Regions from separate parts of the Arthrobacter sp. NPDC080086 genome, predicted to be linked through region 3. Evidence: riboswitches for the same ligand, from Rfam matches in the RefSeq annotation. Region 3 holds a riboswitch; each other region holds the start of a gene.
What was found. Region 3 has a riboswitch for S-adenosylmethionine ahead of AB0305_RS17220 (aminotransferase class V-fold PLP-dependent enzyme). Riboswitches for the same ligand answer to the same signal wherever they lie in the genome.

Region 1 (4,620 bases), on a different contig from region 3:
CGAATTTCGCGTCCTCCAGCTGCCGGGCCAGGTCGGTCCAGAGCTGCAGTTCGTTGAAGCGGTGCTGCTGGGCCTCGGGGCGGCGCCATTGGCCGCCCATGATGTGGCTGGTGGTGTTCATGACGAACGCGCTGAGGAGCAGGCGGGGGCGGGGTCCGTCGAAGCGGGGGCTGGCTGGTGAAGTCATGGTTCTGCTTTCCGAAGTGGGGTGCCGGGGCCGCGGTCAGAGCCGCTTGTCGAGGCGGCGGGCCAGGCGGGAGCCGCCGAACTGGACGAGGGTGACCAGCAGGATCATCAGGATGATCGCGGTGATCATCAGCGGGGTTTCGTAGCGGTAGTAGCCGTAGCGGATGGCGAAGTCGCCGATCCCGCCGCCGCCCACCAGCCCGGCCATTGCCGAGTAGGAGATGAAGCTGACGGTCATGATGGTGATGGAGCTGACCAGTCCCGGCCGGGCCTCCACCAGCAGCACGTCCCGGACGATCTGGGACCGGCTGGCTCCCATCGAACGGGCGGCCTCCACCACCCCGCTGCCGAGTTGGCTGAGGTTCTGTTCCACGAAGCGGGCGAAGTACGGGATGGCGTTGATGCTCAGCGGGACGATCACCGCGGCCGTGCCGATGGTGGTGCCCACGATGAAGCGGGTCACCGGGATGATGGCGATCAGCAGGATCAGGAACGGGAAGGACCGGACCAGGTTGACCAGGCCGTCCAGGACCCGGTGGAGCCGGGGCCGGTGCCGCAGCCCGCCGGGGCCGATCGTGTAGAGCCAGACGCCCAGCGGCGTGCCGATCAGGACGGCCAGCGGGATCGCGACCAGCAGCATGGCCAGGGTCTGGCCCATGGCGGCGCCGATTTCGGGCAGGACCGAGAGGATGCGCTCAAGCATGGATCAGGCCTTTCGGGGCGGGGCCGGCCGGGGCGGCTGCCCGGTGGGGCCGGTTCAGCTCGATGGCGTCGGAGACCAGGTACCGCCCGATCGAGGTGGCGGGGTGGAAGCCGGGGCGTTCGAGCTCGGCCAGGTCGAATTGCTCGACGATCCGGCCGTCCTCCATGACCGCGACGTTGTCCGCGATGGCCTTGATGACGTTCATTTCGTGCGTGACCACCACGATCGTGATGCCGAATTCGGCGTTGACGTCAGCGAGGTACTGCAGCACGGAGGCGGTGGTCCGGGGGTCCACGGCCGACGTCGGTTCGTCGCAGAGCAGGACCTTCGGCTCCGTGGCCAGCGCCCGGGCGATGGCCACCCGCTGCTTCTGGCCGCCGGAGAGCTTCGCGGGGTAGCTGGCGGCCTTGTCCGCGAGGTCCACGATGGCCAGGGCGTCGGCCGCCCGGCGCCGGCGTTCGGCCTTCCCCACCCCGGCGAACTTCAGTGAGAGCTCCACGTTCTCCTGCGCGGTGAGGTTGTTGAGCAGGTTGAAGTGCTGGAAGATCATGCCGATTCCGTGCCGGCTGCTGCGCAGTTCCGGCTCGCTTAGGGCGGTCAGGTCCACGCCGTCGACCAGGACCCGGCCCGAAGTGGGGCGTTCGAGCAGGTTGATGTTGCGCAGCAGCGTGGATTTGCCGGCGCCGGAGAACCCGATGATGCCTTGGATCCGGCCGCGCTCCACGGTGAGGGTGACGTCGTCGACGGCGGTGAACCGGCCGTCCTTCGACGGGAACGAGGTGCTGACGTTCTGGATCTCGATCACAGCAGACCGCCCGCGATCCGGGCCGGCGCTGCCGTCGTTGTGGTGTTCATGATTCCTCCGGGGCTCGCCCGAGGAAAGCCTCATCCCCCGGCGCCGGGGCAGCGCAAAGCGCGGCCTCTCGGGTCCGTGGAACAGTGGTTCTCCATCGGTCCTGGCGGTAGCACCGTCCTCATCGAGGGGGTTGCTGCGGCGTCACGGAGCCAGGTCTCTCAGCCGCTCGGGATGGTTACCCCACGAATCTGGCACACGCCCGGCCGAGGTGAAAGCGGCGCGTCACACGCCGTAAAGCTCCCGTCAGTCCCGGTTAAAGGCCCAGGAGCGGCGCTTCCCTGGCCGGGCAGGCGTTCATGACGACGTCCAGCCCGGCGGCCTTGGCGCGTTCGGCCGCGGCCTCGTCGATGACGCCCAGCTGCAGCCAGACGGCGCCGGCGCCGGCGGCAATCGCCTGGTCCACCACGTCGCCGACGCGTCCGGAGTTCACGAAGCAATCCACGACGTCGATGGGCCGCTTCTCCGCCGGGATTTCCGCCAGCGAGCGGTAGCCGGCCTCTCCGTGCACGTCGTCGCCGGGCAGGTTGACCGGGATGATGTCCATGCCCAGGCGGTCGCGGATGAACAGCGACGTGTCGTAGGCAGCACGCCATTGGTTGGTGCTCAGGCCCACGATGGCCCACCGGCCCTTGGTGCGCAGGAGGCGTTCGACGACGGCGGGATCGTTCACGTGGCTCATGCGGCCAGCCTACGTCCGCCGGCAGCGGCCCCGCAGTAGGGAATCCCACCCCGGGCACTGTGCCGAATTTCTAATCGGGCCAGACACCTCACGTCCGCAGGTTTCCGAATATTACGCGCCCATTTGGCGAAAATCCGCCGTTCGGTTTTAGTAGACAGTGACCATCCCGAGCGGCCGAGAGACCTGGATCGATGACGCCGCAGCAACCCTGGTCGACGGACCTCCACCCCGGAGCCCGCCGATAACGAGGACGCACGCCGAGGGAAGGGTCCGGACTGACTACCCGGGCCAAAGGCTGCTTCCGTAGGGTGCTACTGCCAGGACCGATGGAGTAACCCTATGACTGCTGTCCTGCACCCGTCCCAGCCCCGGGCCGACGCCCGGCCCGGCTCCGGCACCCCCGCCCTCCCGGTGTCCTTCCGCGGCCTGGGCCGCGCCTTCGGGACCGGCCCCGCCGCGCACACCGTCCTCCGGGATGTCAGCTTCGACGTTGTCCCCGGCGAGGTGCTCGCCATCCTGGGCGCCTCCGGCTGCGGCAAGTCCACCCTGCTCCGGGCCGCCGCCGGACTCGACGCCGCCACCTCCGGCAGCGTCGCCATAGACGGCGAACCGGTCCGCGGCGTCGACGACCGCTGCGCCTTCGCGTTCCAGGAGCCGCGGCTGCTGCCCTGGCATACCCTCCAGGCGAACATCGCCATCGGCCTGCCCGCCGGCGTCAGCGCCCGCGACGGCAAGGCCAAAGTGGCCCGCCTGTTGGAACTCGTGGGACTGCAGGACTTCGCCAAACACCGCCCCCGGGAGGTCTCCGGCGGCATGGCCCAGCGCGCGTCGCTGGCCCGTGCCCTGGCCCGGAACCCCGGCGTGCTGCTCCTCGACGAGCCCTTCGGCGCCCTCGACGCACTGACCCGGATCAAGATGCAGGACCTGCTCCTGGAGGTCCACCGCGCCGAACCCACCACGGTGCTGCTGGTGACGCACGACGTCGACGAGGCCCTGCAACTGGCGGACCGCATCATCGTCCTCGGCCGGGAGGACACCGAATCGTCCCCGGCCGGCGCCACGATCGTGCGCACCCTCGCCGTCCCCGGCGGACGGCCACGGGACCGCGCCTCGGCCGAACTGGCCCGAATGCGCACCTCGCTCCTGGCCAGCCTCGGCGTCGACGGCCACTAACGGCCCCGCCCCCGCCGCCCCGGTCACGGCCTGAACGGTCCGTCCGCTCCCGGCAGGCAGCGCCGCCGGTACCACAGCACCGGACCGGCGAGCCGCCCGCTCCCCGCGCCGGCGGCCACCCGCATCACTCTCCTGTCTCTTTCGCATCGCTCGCACCGCCCGTAAAGGAACTTCCATGGCTCCCACCCGCACCACGTCCCGCCGTTTCGTCCTCACCGCCGTCGCCGCCTCCGCGGCCCTGGCCCTCACCGGGTGCGTCGCCGGGGAAGGCTCCGGCAGCCAGCCCGCAGCCGCCGCGGCCGCCGGCGGCAACGGCGGCGGCACGCTGACCATCGACTTCGCCACCTACAACCCGCTGAGCCTAGTGATCAAGAAGAAGGGCTGGCTGGAGGCCGCCCTTAAGGACCAGGGCGTCACCGTCAAGTGGGTCCAGTCGGCCGGCTCCAACAAGGCCAACGAGGCACTCCGTTCCGGCGCGGTGGACGTCGGCTCCACCGCCGGTTCGGCCGCGCTCCTGGCCAAGGCCAACGGCTCCCCGATCAAGACCATCGACATCTTCTCCCAGCCCGAATGGGCCGCCCTGGTCACCAAGCCCGGCTCCGGCATCAGCACGGTGGCGGACCTGAAGGGCAAGTCGGTCGCGGCCACCAAGGGCACGGACCCGTACTTCTTCCTGCTGCAGGCGCTGTCCGAGGCCGGCCTCTCGCCCAAGGACGTCACCGTGCAGAACCTGCAGCACGCGGACGGCCGCACCGCCCTGGAGAACGGATCCGTGGACGCCTGGTCCGGGCTGGACCCGATCATGGCCGGCGCCGAGCAGAAGGGCGCCAAGCTCTTCTACCGGAACCTCTCGTTCAACACCTACGGCTTCCTCAACGCCACCGAGTCCTTCCTCAAGGACCGGCCGCAGCAGGCGCAGACCGTGGTGAACGCCTACGAGAAGGCCCGCGCCTGGGCGGCCGCGAACCCGGACGAGACCGCGCAGATCCTGGCCGAGGCCGCCGGCCTGGACCTGGCCGTGGC
Region 2 (4,620 bases), on a different contig from region 3:
GCCAGTTCACGGCCACGTCCTCCAGCGGCTTCTCCACCGGTTCGCCCAGCCACTCGGTGACCCGCTGCGCGGAGCCCGCGATGGTCAGCTCGGACATCTTCACCGAGCTCTCGTAGGCGTTGGACGGGTGCAGGGCCGGGTCGCCCTCCCACTTGAGCATGTAGGGCACCTGCGGATCCGCGATCAGGCCCAGGATGCCGATCTGCTTCCAGACCAGTTCACGGCCATCGGGGAACTTGCGGTTGCCGTTGACCGCGGCGCGGCCCAGGCGTTCCTCGAAGGGTGCCAGGTCGTCGACCTCAACGCACCAGCCCATCCAGCCGCCGCCGGCGGCGGAGCGGGCGCGGACCGCCTGGCCGAACGGTGCCTTGTCCGACGCCGGGTGGTCCAGGACCTCCACGACCTCCAGGTACTTGTGCCCGGCGAGGGGGATGATCATGTTGCGGGTGCCGAATCGGGGGTGCACGCCGCCCTTGACGGCCTCGACCCCGAGGGCCGTGGCGATACGGTCGGTGGTGGCCGCGAGGCCATCCTTTTCACAGGCGTAAGAGACGTGATCCATGCGCATGCCCTCATCTTGGCACTTTGTGATGGACCTCTCAGCTTAGGCTGTCCTAACCTCGCCGGCGCCGCCCGGAGGGTCCCCGTGCCGCCCGGCGCGGCCGGGGAAATCCGCCGGAGAAGCCGTCCCGGGGACCGGTTTCTTCATCTTTGTCACAAAGCTATCCGGACCGGTTTCCGGCTTCCTACACTGGGAGCAGGTCATGAGTGCCAGCGCCAAGCCCCGGCTCGCTGGCCGGCAACCCTCCTTGCGCGGTGGGGTGCCCCGGGTGAAGACCTGGCCCTCCGGCGACCGCCGGCGGGGCAAGCGCGGCGCCAGGGCCGTGACGATATTCCGGGACCTGCCAGCGGCGCAGGACCCGGGAGGCGGTGCCGTCCTGAGCCCAGTCACAGGAGACACCATGTCCAACGCCTGGTCCTTTGAAACCCGTCAGATTCACGCCGGCCAGCAGCCGGACGCCGCCACCGGCGCCCGTGCGCTGCCGATCTACCAGACGACGTCGTTCGTCTTCCCGAGCGCCGAGAGCGCCGCCAACCGGTTCGCCCTGGCCGAGCTCGCCCCCATCTACACCCGAATCGGCAACCCCACCCAGGACGCGGTCGAACAGCGCATCGCCAGCCTGGAGGGCGGCCTCGGCGCGCTGCTGCTCAGTTCCGGGCAGGCGGCGGAAACCTTCGCCATCCTCAACATCGCCGAGGCCGGGGACCACGTGGTGGCCAGCCCCAGCCTCTATGGCGGCACCTACAACCTGCTGGCCCACACTCTGAAGAAGTTCGGCATCTCCGTGACCTTCGTGGCGGACCCGGACAACCTGGACCAGTGGCGCGAGGCGGTGCAGCCGAACACCAAGCTGTTCTTCGGGGAGGTGGTCTCCAATCCGCGCCAGGACGTCCTGGACATCGAGGGAATCTCGGACGTGGCCCACCAGGCAGGGGTGCCGCTGATCGTGGACAACACCCTCGCCACCCCGTACCTGATCCGGCCGCTGGAGTGGGGCGCGGACATCGTGGTGCACTCGGCCACGAAGTACCTGGGCGGCCACGGCTCGGCGATCGCCGGTGTGATCGTGGACTCCGGGAAGTTCGACTTCGGCGCGGACCCGGAGCGGTACCCCGGCTTCAACACCCCCGACCCCAGCTACAACGGCCTGGTCTACGCCCGGGACCTGGGCGCGGACGGCGCACTGGGGGCCAACCTCTCCTACATCCTCAAGGCCCGGGTCCAGCTGCTGCGCGACCTCGGCTCCGCCGTCGCGCCCTTCAACGCCTTCCTGATCGCCCAGGGCATCGAGACGCTGAGCCTGCGGGTGGAGCGGCACGTCGCCAACGCCACCCGGGTGGCCGAATGGCTGGAGGGCCGGGAGGACGTCGAATCGGTCGCCTACGCGGGGCTGCCCTCGAGCCCCTGGTACGAGCGCGGCCGGAAGTACGGTCCCCGCGGTACGGGCGCCGTCGTCTCCTTCGTCATCGCCGGGGGAGTGGAGGCCGGCAAGCGCTTCGTCGATGCCCTGGAGCTGCACTCGCACGTGGCGAACATCGGCGACGTGCGCTCGCTGGTGATCCACCCGGCGTCGACCACGCACAGCCAGCTCAGCCCGGAGCAGCAGGCGGTGGCGGGCGTCCACCCGGGCCTGGTCCGGCTCTCGGTGGGCCTGGAGCACATCGACGACATCCTGGCGGACCTCGACGCCGGCTTCCGCGCCGCGAAGACCGGCTAGGTCCGGGACCCCTGCCGGATTTCCCCACCTTTGCGGGCCCGACGGCGGCCGGCGCGGCGTGTCCGCGGCGACCCGCCCGCCTTGGCCTTCAAAGGTGGGGAAACGGGGCGGCGGGGCGGGCGGCTGTCACATGGAAGTCACAATCTTCGCCACGACGCCGCCCTCTTTCGTAGACTCGGTGCAGGTCATGAGTGCCAGCGACAGCCCCGGCTTGCTGGCCGGCAACCCTCCTTTTGCGGCGGGGTGCCCCGGGTGAAGACCTGGCCTGCCGGTCAATTGACGGCAGGCAAGCGCGAAGTGAGGTCTTTTAACATGACGATTGCCGTCACCCGAACGGGTGTACCCGCCACCAGCCCCGCAGCAGGAAACGCCGCCGCCCCCGAAGGCACCGTGCGGTACCTGTCCGTCGGCGCCCTGGAACTCGAATCCGGCGCCGTCCTGCCGGACGTGGTGCTGGCCTACGAGACCTGGGGCACCCTGAACGCGGACGCCTCCAACGCCGTTCTGATCGAGCACGCCCTGACCGGGGACACCCACGTCACCCGCGGCGCCGGCGGGGAGCCTGGCTGGTGGGAACAGCTCGCCGGCCCCGGCGCGCCCGTGGACACGGACCGGTACTTCGTGGTGTCCATCAACATCCTCGGCGGCTGCTACGGCTCCACCGGCCCGTCCACGCCGGCGCCCGACGGCCGGCCCTGGGGATCCCGCTTCCCCCTCGTCACCCTGCGCGACAGCACCGCCGCCGAGGCCCGGCTGGCCGACGCGCTGGGCATCCACCGATGGCACGCCGTGCTCGGCGGCTCCCTCGGCGGCGCCCGGGCCCTGGAGTGGGCCGTCAGCTACCCGGAACGCGTGCGCCGCTGCGCCGTGATCGCCGTCGGCGCCTACAGCACCGCCGAACAGATCGCCTTCGCCCAGGCCCAGACCCTCGCGATCCGTCAGGACCCGCGCTTCAATGGCGGCGACTACTACGGCGGCCCCGAGCCGCATGAGGGCCTGGCGCTGGCCCGGCGGATCGCGCACATCACCTACCGCTCGGCCGCCGAACTGGAGGGCCGCTTCGGCCGGACCGGTCAGGACGGCGAGACACCGCTCGCGCCCGGGCCGCTGTCCGGCCGCGGCCGCTACCAGGTGGAGAGCTACCTGGACCACCAGGGCAATAAACTGGTGCAGCGCTTCGACGCCAACAGCTACATCGCGATCACCGAAGCGCTGATGAGCCACGACGTCGCCCGTGGCCGCGGAAACCTGCAGCAGGCGCTCGCCGGGGCTACCGCCGAGTTCTTCATCGCCGCCGTGGACTCGGACCGGCTGTACTTTCCCGAACAGTCCCGGGAGCTCGCGGCGGCCCTGCCGGGGGAGGTGCCCATGCACGTCATCTCGGCCCCGATCGGCCACGACGGGTTCCTGACCGAGATCGGCCAGCTCGGCGGCGTCCTCCGGGAGGCGTTCTTCGCCTGAGCATCAAGGCTTCTTCGCTGGCTCTTGCCGGGGACTGGTGTGCAATTTTGCAGATAGGCTCTGCGCGATTGGTCGTTGAGGCTGCGGCGGTGACACTCCATACTCGTGGAGAATGACCGCGTGTGGTCCAACTCACACGGAGTCAGCCCAGTAAGCCGCAGGGTGTCGATGGCGACACCGAAGGAGTTCTTATGAGCACGGAAAACGCCGCCGCGAGGCGCGCAGAGGAAACCGACGTCAAGGCGTCCGGCCTCAAGAAAGTCGTCGCCGCCTCCATGGCCGGCACGGTGGTGGAGTGGTACGAATTCTTCCTCTACGCCTCCGCCGCAACCCTGGTCTTCGGCAAGGCCTTCTTCCCCAATTCCCAGACCGAACTGGACGGCATCCTGGCCGCCTTCCTGACCTACGCGGTCGGCTTCGTCGCCCGCCCCATCGGCGGCATCGTCTTCGGCCACTTCGGTGACAAGTTCGGGCGCAAGCAGCTGCTGCAGCTGAGCATCATCCTGGTGGGTGTCTCCACCTTCCTGATGGGCTGCCTGCCCACCTTCGCCCAGATCGGCTACTGGGCTCCGGCCCTGCTGGTCTTCCTGCGCTTCGCCCAGGGCTTCGCCGTCGGCGGTGAGTGGGGCGGCGCCGTCCTGCTGGTGGCCGAGCACAGCCCCAGCAAGTCCCGCGGCTTCTGGGCCAGCTGGCCGCAGTCCGCCGTGCCGCTGGGTAACCTCTTCGCCACCGCGGTGCTGTTCATCCTCTCCTCGGTCCTGTCCTCCGCCGACTTCCTCGGCTGGGGTTGGCGTGTGGCCTTCTGGCTCTCCGCCGTGATCGTCCTGATCGGCTACTACATCCGCACCAAGGTCAACGATGCGCCGATCTTCCTCGAGGC
Region 3 (4,620 bases):
ACGCCGCCGGTGGCCCGCAGCACTGACTCCTGGGACGAATCCGACGTCCGGATCCGCCCCAACAAGAAGGGGTCCCGGCCGCGCACCAAGGACCGGCCCAGCCACGACGACGCCGTGACCGGCCGGATCATCACGGTGGACCGCGGCCGCTACACCGCGGTCGTCGCCGAGGGCACCGATGAAGAGCGCACCGTGATCGCCGCGCGTGCCCGCGAACTGCGCCGCAATCCGGTGGTGGCCGGCGACTTCGTCTCCCTCGTCGGCAACGTCAGCGGCGAACCGGACACCCTCGCCCGGCTGGTGAAGATCCAGGACCGGCGCACCCTGCTGCGCCGCAGCGCCGACGACACCGATCCGATCGAGCGGGCCGTGGTGGCCAACGCGGACCAGCTGGTGGTCGTCGTGGCCGCTGCCAACCCGGAGCCCCGCACCGGCTTCATCGACCGCGCGCTGGTGGCCGCCTACGACGCCGGGATCGAGCCACTGCTGCTGATCACCAAGGCCGACATCAAGGACCCGGCCGAGCTGCTGGCGAACTACCGCCACCTCGACCTGCCCGTCATCATCTCCAAGACCGCCGACGCCTCCGCCTCCGGCATCGACGCCCGCTCCGACGACGGCCTCTCCGCCCGGCTGGACGGCCCGGCCGTCGCCGAACTGCACGGCTACCTGGACGGCAGGGTCACCGTCATGCTCGGCCACTCCGGCGTCGGCAAGTCCACCATGGTCAACGCCCTCACGGGGGCGGAGCGGGCCACCGGTGGCGTCAACGCCGTCACGGGCCGCGGCCGCCACACCTCTTCCTCCGCCCTGGCGCTGAAGGTCACGGATGCCCCGGCCGGCAGCTGGATCATCGACACCCCCGGGATCAGGTCCTTCGGGCTGGCCCACGTGGACCCGGACCGCATCCTGCGTTCCTTCCCCGACCTGGCCCCCGGCACCGAGGACTGCGAGCGCGGCTGCAAGCACGACGCCACCGCCGTCAACTGCGGCGTGGACGCGTGGGTCCAGGCCGGCCACGCGGGCCCCTCGGGCCCGGCCCGGCTGGCCTCGCTGCGCCGGCTGCTGGGCACCGACCCGCGGCAGGAGGCCCAGGAGACCAAGGAACTGGGCACCGTCTCCTGACCGTATGTCGCCTCTTCGCCCCGCGGGCGATCCGGCCGTCCGGGACGTGGCCTCCCCGGCCGGAGCGCGTTTAGACGGTAGTTTGGAAGCATGAGCCAACCCGCGTCGAGCTACAACGATGACCTGCGCCTTGCCCACGTCCTGGCGGACTCGGTCGATTCCCAGACCATGAGCCGCTTCAAGGCCCTTGACCTCAAAATCGAGACGAAGCCGGACCTGACGCCGGTCACCGACGCCGACAAGGCCGCCGAGGAGGCCATCCGCGGCCAGCTCTCCCGCTCCCGCCCCCGCGACGCCGTCCTGGGCGAGGAATTCGGCAGCTCGGGCCACGGCTCCCGCCGCTGGATCATCGACCCGATCGACGGCACCAAGAACTTCGTCCGCGGCGTCCCGGTCTGGGCCACCCTGATCGCTCTGGTGGACGAGGGCGAGCCGGTGGTCGGCGTCGTCAGCGCCCCCGCCCTCGGCAAACGCTGGTGGGCCGCCAAGGGCGCCGGCGCCTACACGGGCCGCTCGCTGGCCGCCGCCACCCGGCTGCGGGTTTCGAACGTCTCGGACCTCTCGGATGCCTCCCTCTCCTACTCCAGCCTGGGCGGCTGGAAGCAGCGCGGTAACCTCGACGAATTCCTAGGCCTGACCGAGGAGGTCTGGCGCACCCGCGCCTACGGCGACTTCTGGTCCTACTGCCTGGTGGCCGAGGGCGCCGTCGACATCGCCTGCGAGCCGGAGCTGAACCTCTACGACATGGCCGCCCTGGTCCCGATCGTCACCGAGGCCGGCGGCCGGTTCACCTCCCTTGAAGGCGAGGACGGCCCGTTTGGCGGCAACGCCCTGGCCACGAACTCGATCCTGCACTCCGAGGTCCTCAAGCGGCTCAATCCGAACCTCGACGACCTGCTCTAGAGCGGCGCCTTCCCTAAGGGCCGGTTCCGCGTAACACAGCGCTTCACATTGCCGCGCCCCTTTCCGGGGCGCGGCACTCGTGTCCTAGGCTCGAACCAGGTCACGAGTGCCAGCGCAAAACCCCGGTTTGCTGGCCGGCAACCCTCCTTTCGCGGCGGGGTGCCCCGGGTGACGACCTGGCCGGTCCGGAGCGGACCCGGCAAGCGCGGATCCCCAGCACGCGGGGTCCTTTTCGAGCGAGGTCCCATGTCCACTGCCATTTTTTCGTCCCTAGCGTCCACCTCCACGGCTGTATCCGCCGCGCGCGCCCCGCTGGCCGCCGTGACCGGCGCCGAGATCCAGGCGCCGCTGATCCAGGGCGGCCAGGTCCGCTACGCCAATCTGGACTACGGCGCCTCGGCCCCCGCCCTGTCCGTGGTTTCCGCCTACCTCAACGAGATCCTGCCCTACTACGCCAGCGTCCACCGCGGCGCCGGCTACGCCTCCCAGCTGAGCACCTCGGTGTATGAGAACGCGCGGACCATTGTGCGGGAGTTCGTCGGCGGCCGGCCCGACGACGCGGTCATCTTTACCCGGAACACCACCGATTCGCTGAACCTCCTGGCCGGGTGCCTGCCCACCGCCGGCGGCCGGCACCTGGGCGAGGTCCTGTACCTGGACATCGAACACCACGCGAACCTCCTGCCTTGGCAGGGGGTTCCGCACCGCAGCGTCGTCGCCTCGCCGACCCTCGCCGGGACGCTGGCGCGGCTCCGGGCCGAGCTGGCAACCGGCGGCATCAGCCTCCTCGCGGTCACGGGCGCGTCGAATGTCACCGGCGAGATCCTGCCCGTCCGGGAGCTGGCTGCGCTGGCGCACGAGCACGGGGCGCGGATCGTCGTCGACGCAGCGCAGCTGGCCCCGCACCGCCGCATCGACGTCGCGGCCGACGGCATCGACTACGTCGCCTTCTCGGGGCACAAGCTCTACGCGCCCTTCGGCGCGGGTGTCCTGGTGGGGCGGCCGGACTGGCTCGACGCCGGGACGCCGCATCTGGCCGGCGGCGGCGCCGTCCGCGACGCCCGGCTGGACGCCGTCAGCTGGACCACCGGACCTGCCCGGCACGAGGGCGGCTCCCCCAACGTCCTCGGCGCGGCCGCCCTGGCCCGCGCCACCCAGGCGGTCGCGGCCCTGGACGAAGCATCCTGGCACGGCCACGAGGATGCCATCCGGTCCTTCCTTGCCGACGGCCTGCGGGAGATCGACGGCGTGAGCGAGCACCACATCTTCGAGGAGACCGACCGCGGGGAGGGCCACGGCACCATCGGCGTCGTGAACTTCTCGGTCGCGGGGTACGACGCCGGTCTCGTCGCCGCGTACCTGTCCGCAGAGCACGGGATCGGTGTGCGGGACGGCAGGTTCTGCGCGCATCCGCTGCTCAAGCGGCTGGGCCTGCCCGCCGGGTCGCTGCGGGCCAGCTTCGGCCTGGGCTCCCGGCTCGAGGACGCCGAGCGGCTGCTGGCCGCGCTGCGGACGCTGCGGCGGGACGGCCTGGGCTGGGACTACCTGGTGGATGCCGGGCGCTGGGTACCGGCGAACGACACCCGCAGCTACCCGCACTGGGCGCCCAACACCCCCGGCACCGCCGGGGCGGCCCCCTGCACCCTCGACGGCCCCGAATAGCCGGTTTACGGTAGATTCGACGGGTATCTTCCCGAGCTGCCGAAGGAGAGTTCACGTGGCAGGCGGCGGCCCCAAACTGCATCAGAACCGGCGGAAGGAGCTCGGAGCGAGCTTCCAGGACGGCGGGGAACACTACGACCGGGTGCGGCCCGGCTATCCCGCCGACTCCGCCGACTGGCTCATTCCCGCCGGAGCCCGGGACGCGGCCGACGTCGGGGCGGGGACCGGTAAGTTCACCGCCCTTCTCGTGGCCCGCGGCCTGGCCACGGCCGCCGTCGACCCGTCGGCGGACATGCTGGACCAGCTGCGCGCCGCCCTCCCTGGTGTCCCGGCCACGGTGGGGACCGCCGAACACACAGGCCTCCCGGCGTCTGCGTTCGACCTGGTGACGGTGGCGCAGGCCTGGCACTGGTGCGAGCCGCTGCAGGCCAGCACCGAGGCCGCCCGCATCCTGCGTCCGCACGGGGTGCTCGGGCTAATCTGGAACCAGCTGGACACCTCCGTGCCGTGGGTGCACCGCCTCTCCCGGATCATGCACGCCGGGGACGTCCACAAACCCTCGTTCCGCCCACCGGTCGGCCCGGAGTTCACCGGGCTGGAGAGCCACCTGACCCGGTGGGAGGACCCGGTGACGCCGGAGGAGATCCTGGAGCTAGCCAAGTCCCGCAGCTACTTCCTGCGGGCCGGCGAGGCCACCCGGGCCAAGGTGCTGGCCAACCTCCAGTGGTACCTGTACGAGCACCTCAGTCATGGTCCCGGCGAGACGCTGGCCCTGCCCTACCTCACCAAAAGCTGGCGCGCGATGAAGGTCTGAGCCTATGATTTCGGTATGCCTAACTTTTTTGTTCAGGCATACGGAACTCATTTGACCCACCAGCCGCAGGAGCCTGCAATGTTGCACCTCGCCGAACAGGATCCCGCCGCCGGCGG
Region 4 (4,620 bases), on a different contig from region 3:
AGCAGGGTCCCCTGGCCGGTGCGGCGGCGGCGGGTCACCTGCACCTGGAACCAGAGGGCCAGGGGCAGGACCAGCAGCTTCAGGAGGCCGAAGACCAGCACCGGAATGCCGAGCACCACCAGCAGCAGCTGGGCGCCGGGCATCAGCCCGGCCAGGAGATTCTCATACCAGGGCATGGGCGAACGCTCCCCTCGTCTGCCGGAATGACGCCGGGTTGAAGGCCGGGAGGGAGAACGAGGCGAGGACGGCGTCGAGCAGTTCCGGCGCGCGCTGGCTGTTCGCCCCGAATCGGGCATTGATTTCGAGCACCACCGGGGTGCCGTCGGCCCGGCGCCGGACGTCGAGGTCCACCGGCCCGGTGAGGGACAGGGCACGGACGGCGTTCATCGCCAGGTTGCCGACGTCGTTCGCCTCCCCCGCCTCCACCCGGCGGGTACTAAGGGCGTTGCCGACCTCGCCCTGCGCGAGCGCGGTTTTCTCCACGACGACGGCGAACGGCGGTGTGGTGTTGTGCGCCGGGGTTCCGAAGACCATTGGCCCGTACTCGGTGCCTGGGATGAATTCCTGGACGATCAGGCCGCCGGGAAGTCCGGCCCAGTCGACGTCGGAGCCGCTCCGGACCACCGTCACGCCGCGGCCGCCCCGGGACACCCGGGGCTTGATGACGACGGGTCCGCCCAGGAGCTCGATGGCCTCCTCCGCGCAGCGGAAGTCCCGGGGAACCCCGAAGGCGGGAACCGGAACGCCGGCAGAATGCAGCTGCCAGGCGGTGTAGAGCTTGTCATCGGCGAGCGCGACGGCGCCGGTCGGCCCGATGATGACGCGGACGTCCGGGCCAAAGCCGGCCCGGAAGGCGGCCAGGCGGGGCAGTTCCTCACTGACCGTGGGGATCACGAGGTTGATGCCCTCGGCGCCGACCAGCCGGCGCAGCGCGGACACCAGCTCGGGATCCGTGGCCGCGGGTACCCGGACCACCGGCACCCCGGAGACTTCGGCCAGGTCGCGGATGTCCGTGCCGAGGACCGGGATGCCACGTTCGGTCAGTTGCGCGGCGAGGGCACGGCCGGCGGGGCCGCCGACGCCGGTGACCAGCACGCGCGGCTTCACAGCTTCTCCATTTCGGTGCTCAGCAGGCGGACGGGTTCATAGGCCTCGGCCACCCGGCGGCGGGCCTGGCCGCCGCGGAAGGAGGCGATGCCGCGGACCCGTTCGGGCGTCATGTACGGCTTGGCCAGCTGGTCGCTGTGCATCTTCACCGCCTGGACCTTGGCGTCGACGTAGTCGTCAATGTCCACGAAGACGCTGGGGTTGAATTCCCGCGTGGCCGAGGGGCTCTCGTAACAAAGGATCGAGTGGTGCTGCCGCGCGGCCCGCAGGGTGGCCTGGTGCACCGCCTGGTGGTCCTGGTGCTGGTCGTGGTTGGAGTGGGTGAGGATGATGTCCGGGTTGAAGCGCACGATCGCGTGCTCGATGGCGCCCACCATTTCCTGGCTGTGGCGGTGCAGCTCGGTGTCCGTGAAGTTGTGATGGATCATGCCGGTCAGGCCCATGAACGTGGCGCCGCGCTGGGCGTCCAGCGACCGCTCCAGGGCGTTGCCGCCGCGCTTGCCGTCGCTCATCACCAGCCCCTGCACCTCGTGGCCGGAGTCGACGAACTTGGCGAGCGTTCCGCCGCAGGCCAGCTCCAGGTCGTCCGGGTGGGCGCCGATGGCCAGCACCCGGCGGGGCTGCCGGGCCGGGCTTCCACCGGTGCGCAGGGCGGTCAGCGCGATGGCGAGGGCGGTGAGTCCGCCCAGGGTGGCGGTCAGGTCGGCGGTCTGCCAGAACTCGGAGGCGTCCAGGGCAAAGGCGGCGACGTTGGCCAGCAGCAGCACCGCGCCGGTGGCGAGGGAAATCCGGCGCAGAAGTTCGGGACGGCGCAGCCGGCGGTGGAACCAGGATTTCCCCACCGCCGCTGCGACCAGCAGCGCAATCAGCAAGACGATTATCAAGACGTAAATCGAGACCATGAATCTTTCCAGTTCTTCTTCGAGGTGCCGGCCGCCCCCAGTGCTGCGCCGGACAAAATGATGGATCTGCAACCCGCCCGGCAGAGGCTGCCGGGTTCTGGAGGGAAGGATTGCTTGTCAAAGAACCGGTCCGCGGTATCCCGGCGGAGACGTCAAAACCCATGCGCCAGCGGCACTGCGCATACGGCCGGAAGCGGCCGCGCAGCGGGTGCTGAAAAGGCGTATGCGGTATGTGGAGACCCAGCGGAGACCTTGGACTGCCACTTCAGTAAACGTGACGCCCCTATCGGAAAACCCGAGTAGGCAATACCCGAAAAGCATTCGGCCACCGCGGACGGAACTGGCTTTTTGTACTCGATCACGACGGGCGCGATACTCGGTCGGCCTACGGCGGACGGCCTCCCGTGACCGAACATGACGGGGCCGACGCGCGGGCGCGGGCCCCGGGGTGTTAGGTTTTTTGCAGAGTAATGAGAACCGGTGCCAAGCCCTGACTGGCCGGTCGGCAACCCTCCTTTTGCGGCGGGGTGCCTCAGGTGACTACTCGGCAATCGACCATTCGAGCTGCAAGCGTGAACGTAAGGAGTTTGTCGTGTCCGACGCGACCCCGCCCCCAGTCCCCGCCCCCGGAACCGGCACCCCGGCCAACCCTCCCGCGCAGGCCGCAGCGCCCGCGGAGCGGCTGGCCTACCGGCTGCTGACCGGCCCAGACGACCGCAGCTTCTGCGAGCGGATCTCGGCCGCCCTTGCCGAGGGGTATGTGCTGCACGGCAGCCCGGCCGCAACCTTCAATGGCACATCGGTGATCGTGGCGCAGGCACTGGTGCTGCCGGCCGCCGTCGCGGAGGCGGACGCCGCGGTGGCCCGCGCCGTCGACGGTCTGGAATCCGAAGGGCTGGAATCCGAAGGGCAGGCGGGGGCATGAGCTACGCCGGGGACCTGACCCCGCAGGCAACCTGGGAACGGCTGCAGTCCGGCGCGGTGCTGGTGGACGTCCGCACCCGGGCCGAGTGGGCCCAGATCGGCGTCCCGGTGACCGGCGGGGCGGCCGCGGAGCCGGTATTCATCGAGTGGACCCGGGCCGGCGGCGTGCCGAACGAGGACTTCCTGGACGAGCTCCGGCAGCGCGTCCCGGCCGACGCCGAACTGCTCTTCCTCTGCCGGTCCGGGGCCCGCTCCGTCGCGGCGGCAGGGGCTGCGACGGCGGCGGGATTCACCGTCTACAACGTGCTGGACGGCTTTGAGGGCCAGCCGGATGAGGCCGGCGTCCGCCGCGTCAACGGCTGGAAAAACGTGGGCCTGCCGACCGACGGGACCCGCACCGCATGAGTTTCAATCCCGAGGCCGCGGACTGGAACCCGGACACCCAGGCCGTCCGTGGCGGCCTGGACCGGACCGGCTTCCAGGAAACCACCGAGCCGATCTTCCTCAACTCCGGCTTCGTCTACGAATCCGCCGCCGCCGCGGAGCGGGCCTTCACCGGCGAGGACGAGCGGTTCGTCTACTCCCGCTACGGCAACCCCTCGGTGGCCACCTTCCAGGAGCGGCTCCGCCTGCTCGAGGGCACCGAGGCGTGCTTCGCGACGGCGTCGGGCATGTCCGCGGTGTTCACCGCTCTCGGCGCGCTGCTTGGGGCCGGTGACAGGGTGGTCGCCGCCCGGTCCCTGTTCGGATCCTGCTTCGTGATCCTGAACGAGATCCTGCCGCGCTGGGGCGTGGAGACCGTCTTCGTCGACGGCCCGGACCTCGACCAGTGGCGTGACGCGCTCTCGACGCCGGCCACCGCCGTGTTCTTCGAGTCGCCGTCGAACCCGATGCAGGAGATCGTGGACATCGCCGCCGTGAGCGGGCTGGCGCACGCCGCCGGCGCCACCGTGGTGGTGGACAACGTCTTCGCCACCCCGCTGCTGCAGCGCTGCACGGACTTCGGCGCGGACGTGGTGGTCTACTCCGGCACAAAGCACATCGACGGCCAGGGCCGGGTGCTGGGCGGCGCGATCCTGGGCAGCAAGGAGTTCATCGAGGGCCCGGTCCGGCAACTGATGCGCCACACCGGACCCGCGCTGTCCGCCTTCAACGCCTGGGTGCTGACCAAGGGCCTGGAAACCATGTCGTTGCGGGTCAACCACGCCTCCGCCTCGGCGCTGCGGCTGGCAGAGTGGCTCGAGGCGCAGCAGGCCGTGACTTGGGTGAAGTACCCGCTCCTGGCCTCCCACCCGCAGCACGAGCTGGCCGCCAAGCAAATGAAGTCCGGCGGGACCGTGCTGACCTTCGAACTGGCGTCCCCGGCCGGCCGGTCCGCCAAGGATGCCGCCTTCGGGCTGCTGGACGGGCTGCGGATCATCGACATCTCCAACAACCTGGGCGACTCGAAATCGCTGATCACGCACCCGGCCACCACCACGCACCGGGCCATGGGTCCGGAGGGGCGGGCCGCTATCGGGTTGAGCGACGGCGTGGTGCGTCTCTCCGTCGGACTGGAGGACGCGGAGGACCTGATCCGGGACCTTGGCCAGGCGCTGGCGCGGATCCAGTAATCCCCGGCGGCGGCGTGGAACGTACGGCCTAGAACCGGCGGACGGGTGCCAGTGCCGGCAGCGGACCGGTAGCG

Region 1: it holds a riboswitch for S-adenosylmethionine, as region 3 does, so the genes downstream of both, AB0305_RS05290 (ATP-binding cassette domain-containing protein) here and AB0305_RS17220 (aminotransferase class V-fold PLP-dependent enzyme) in region 3, are expected to answer to the same signal.
Region 2: it holds a riboswitch for S-adenosylmethionine, as region 3 does, so the genes downstream of both, AB0305_RS16705 (homoserine O-acetyltransferase) here and AB0305_RS17220 (aminotransferase class V-fold PLP-dependent enzyme) in region 3, are expected to answer to the same signal.
Region 4: it holds a riboswitch for S-adenosylmethionine, as region 3 does, so the genes downstream of both, AB0305_RS11770 (DUF1737 domain-containing protein) here and AB0305_RS17220 (aminotransferase class V-fold PLP-dependent enzyme) in region 3, are expected to answer to the same signal.

Annotation. Positions count from the first base shown of each region.
Region 1 covers NZ_JBFBKP010000008.1:73,960-78,579, reverse strand. Annotated here, with positions in the region: gene AB0305_RS05300 (NtaA/DmoA family FMN-dependent monooxygenase) at 1-187, opposite strand, end outside; gene AB0305_RS05295 (methionine ABC transporter permease) at 224-889, opposite strand; gene AB0305_RS05290 (ATP-binding cassette domain-containing protein) at 882-1,694, opposite strand; SAM riboswitch class I at 1,834-1,923, opposite strand; gene AB0305_RS05285 (CoA-binding protein) at 1,999-2,424, opposite strand; gene AB0305_RS05280 (ABC transporter ATP-binding protein) at 2,764-3,597, shown strand; gene AB0305_RS05275 (aliphatic sulfonate ABC transporter substrate-binding protein) at 3,773-4,620, shown strand, end outside.
Region 2 covers NZ_JBFBKP010000056.1:20,068-24,687, forward strand. Annotated here, with positions in the region: gene AB0305_RS16695 (VOC family protein) at 1-568, opposite strand, end outside; SAM riboswitch class IV at 761-877, shown strand; gene AB0305_RS16700 (bifunctional o-acetylhomoserine/o-acetylserine sulfhydrylase) at 963-2,279, shown strand; SAM riboswitch class IV at 2,463-2,578, shown strand; gene AB0305_RS16705 (homoserine O-acetyltransferase) at 2,592-3,740, shown strand; gene AB0305_RS16710 (MFS transporter) at 3,932-4,620, shown strand, end outside.
Region 3 covers NZ_JBFBKP010000060.1:17,382-22,001, reverse strand. Annotated here, with positions in the region: gene aroA (3-phosphoshikimate 1-carboxyvinyltransferase) at 1-26, shown strand, start outside; gene AB0305_RS17230 (ribosome small subunit-dependent GTPase A) at 10-1,125, shown strand; gene hisN (histidinol-phosphatase) at 1,216-2,028, shown strand; SAM riboswitch class IV at 2,127-2,240, shown strand; gene AB0305_RS17220 (aminotransferase class V-fold PLP-dependent enzyme) at 2,275-3,690, shown strand; gene AB0305_RS17215 (class I SAM-dependent methyltransferase) at 3,746-4,504, shown strand; gene AB0305_RS17210 (Nramp family divalent metal transporter) at 4,583-4,620, shown strand, end outside.
Region 4 covers NZ_JBFBKP010000029.1:23,272-27,891, forward strand. Annotated here, with positions in the region: gene AB0305_RS11755 (glycosyltransferase family 2 protein) at 1-176, opposite strand, end outside; gene AB0305_RS11760 (ATP-grasp domain-containing protein) at 163-1,107, opposite strand; gene AB0305_RS11765 (PIG-L deacetylase family protein) at 1,104-2,009, opposite strand; SAM riboswitch class IV at 2,476-2,588, shown strand; gene AB0305_RS11770 (DUF1737 domain-containing protein) at 2,692-2,934, shown strand; gene AB0305_RS11775 (rhodanese-like domain-containing protein) at 2,931-3,338, shown strand; gene AB0305_RS11780 (O-succinylhomoserine sulfhydrylase) at 3,335-4,546, shown strand; gene AB0305_RS11785 (glutamate--cysteine ligase) at 4,575-4,620, opposite strand, start outside.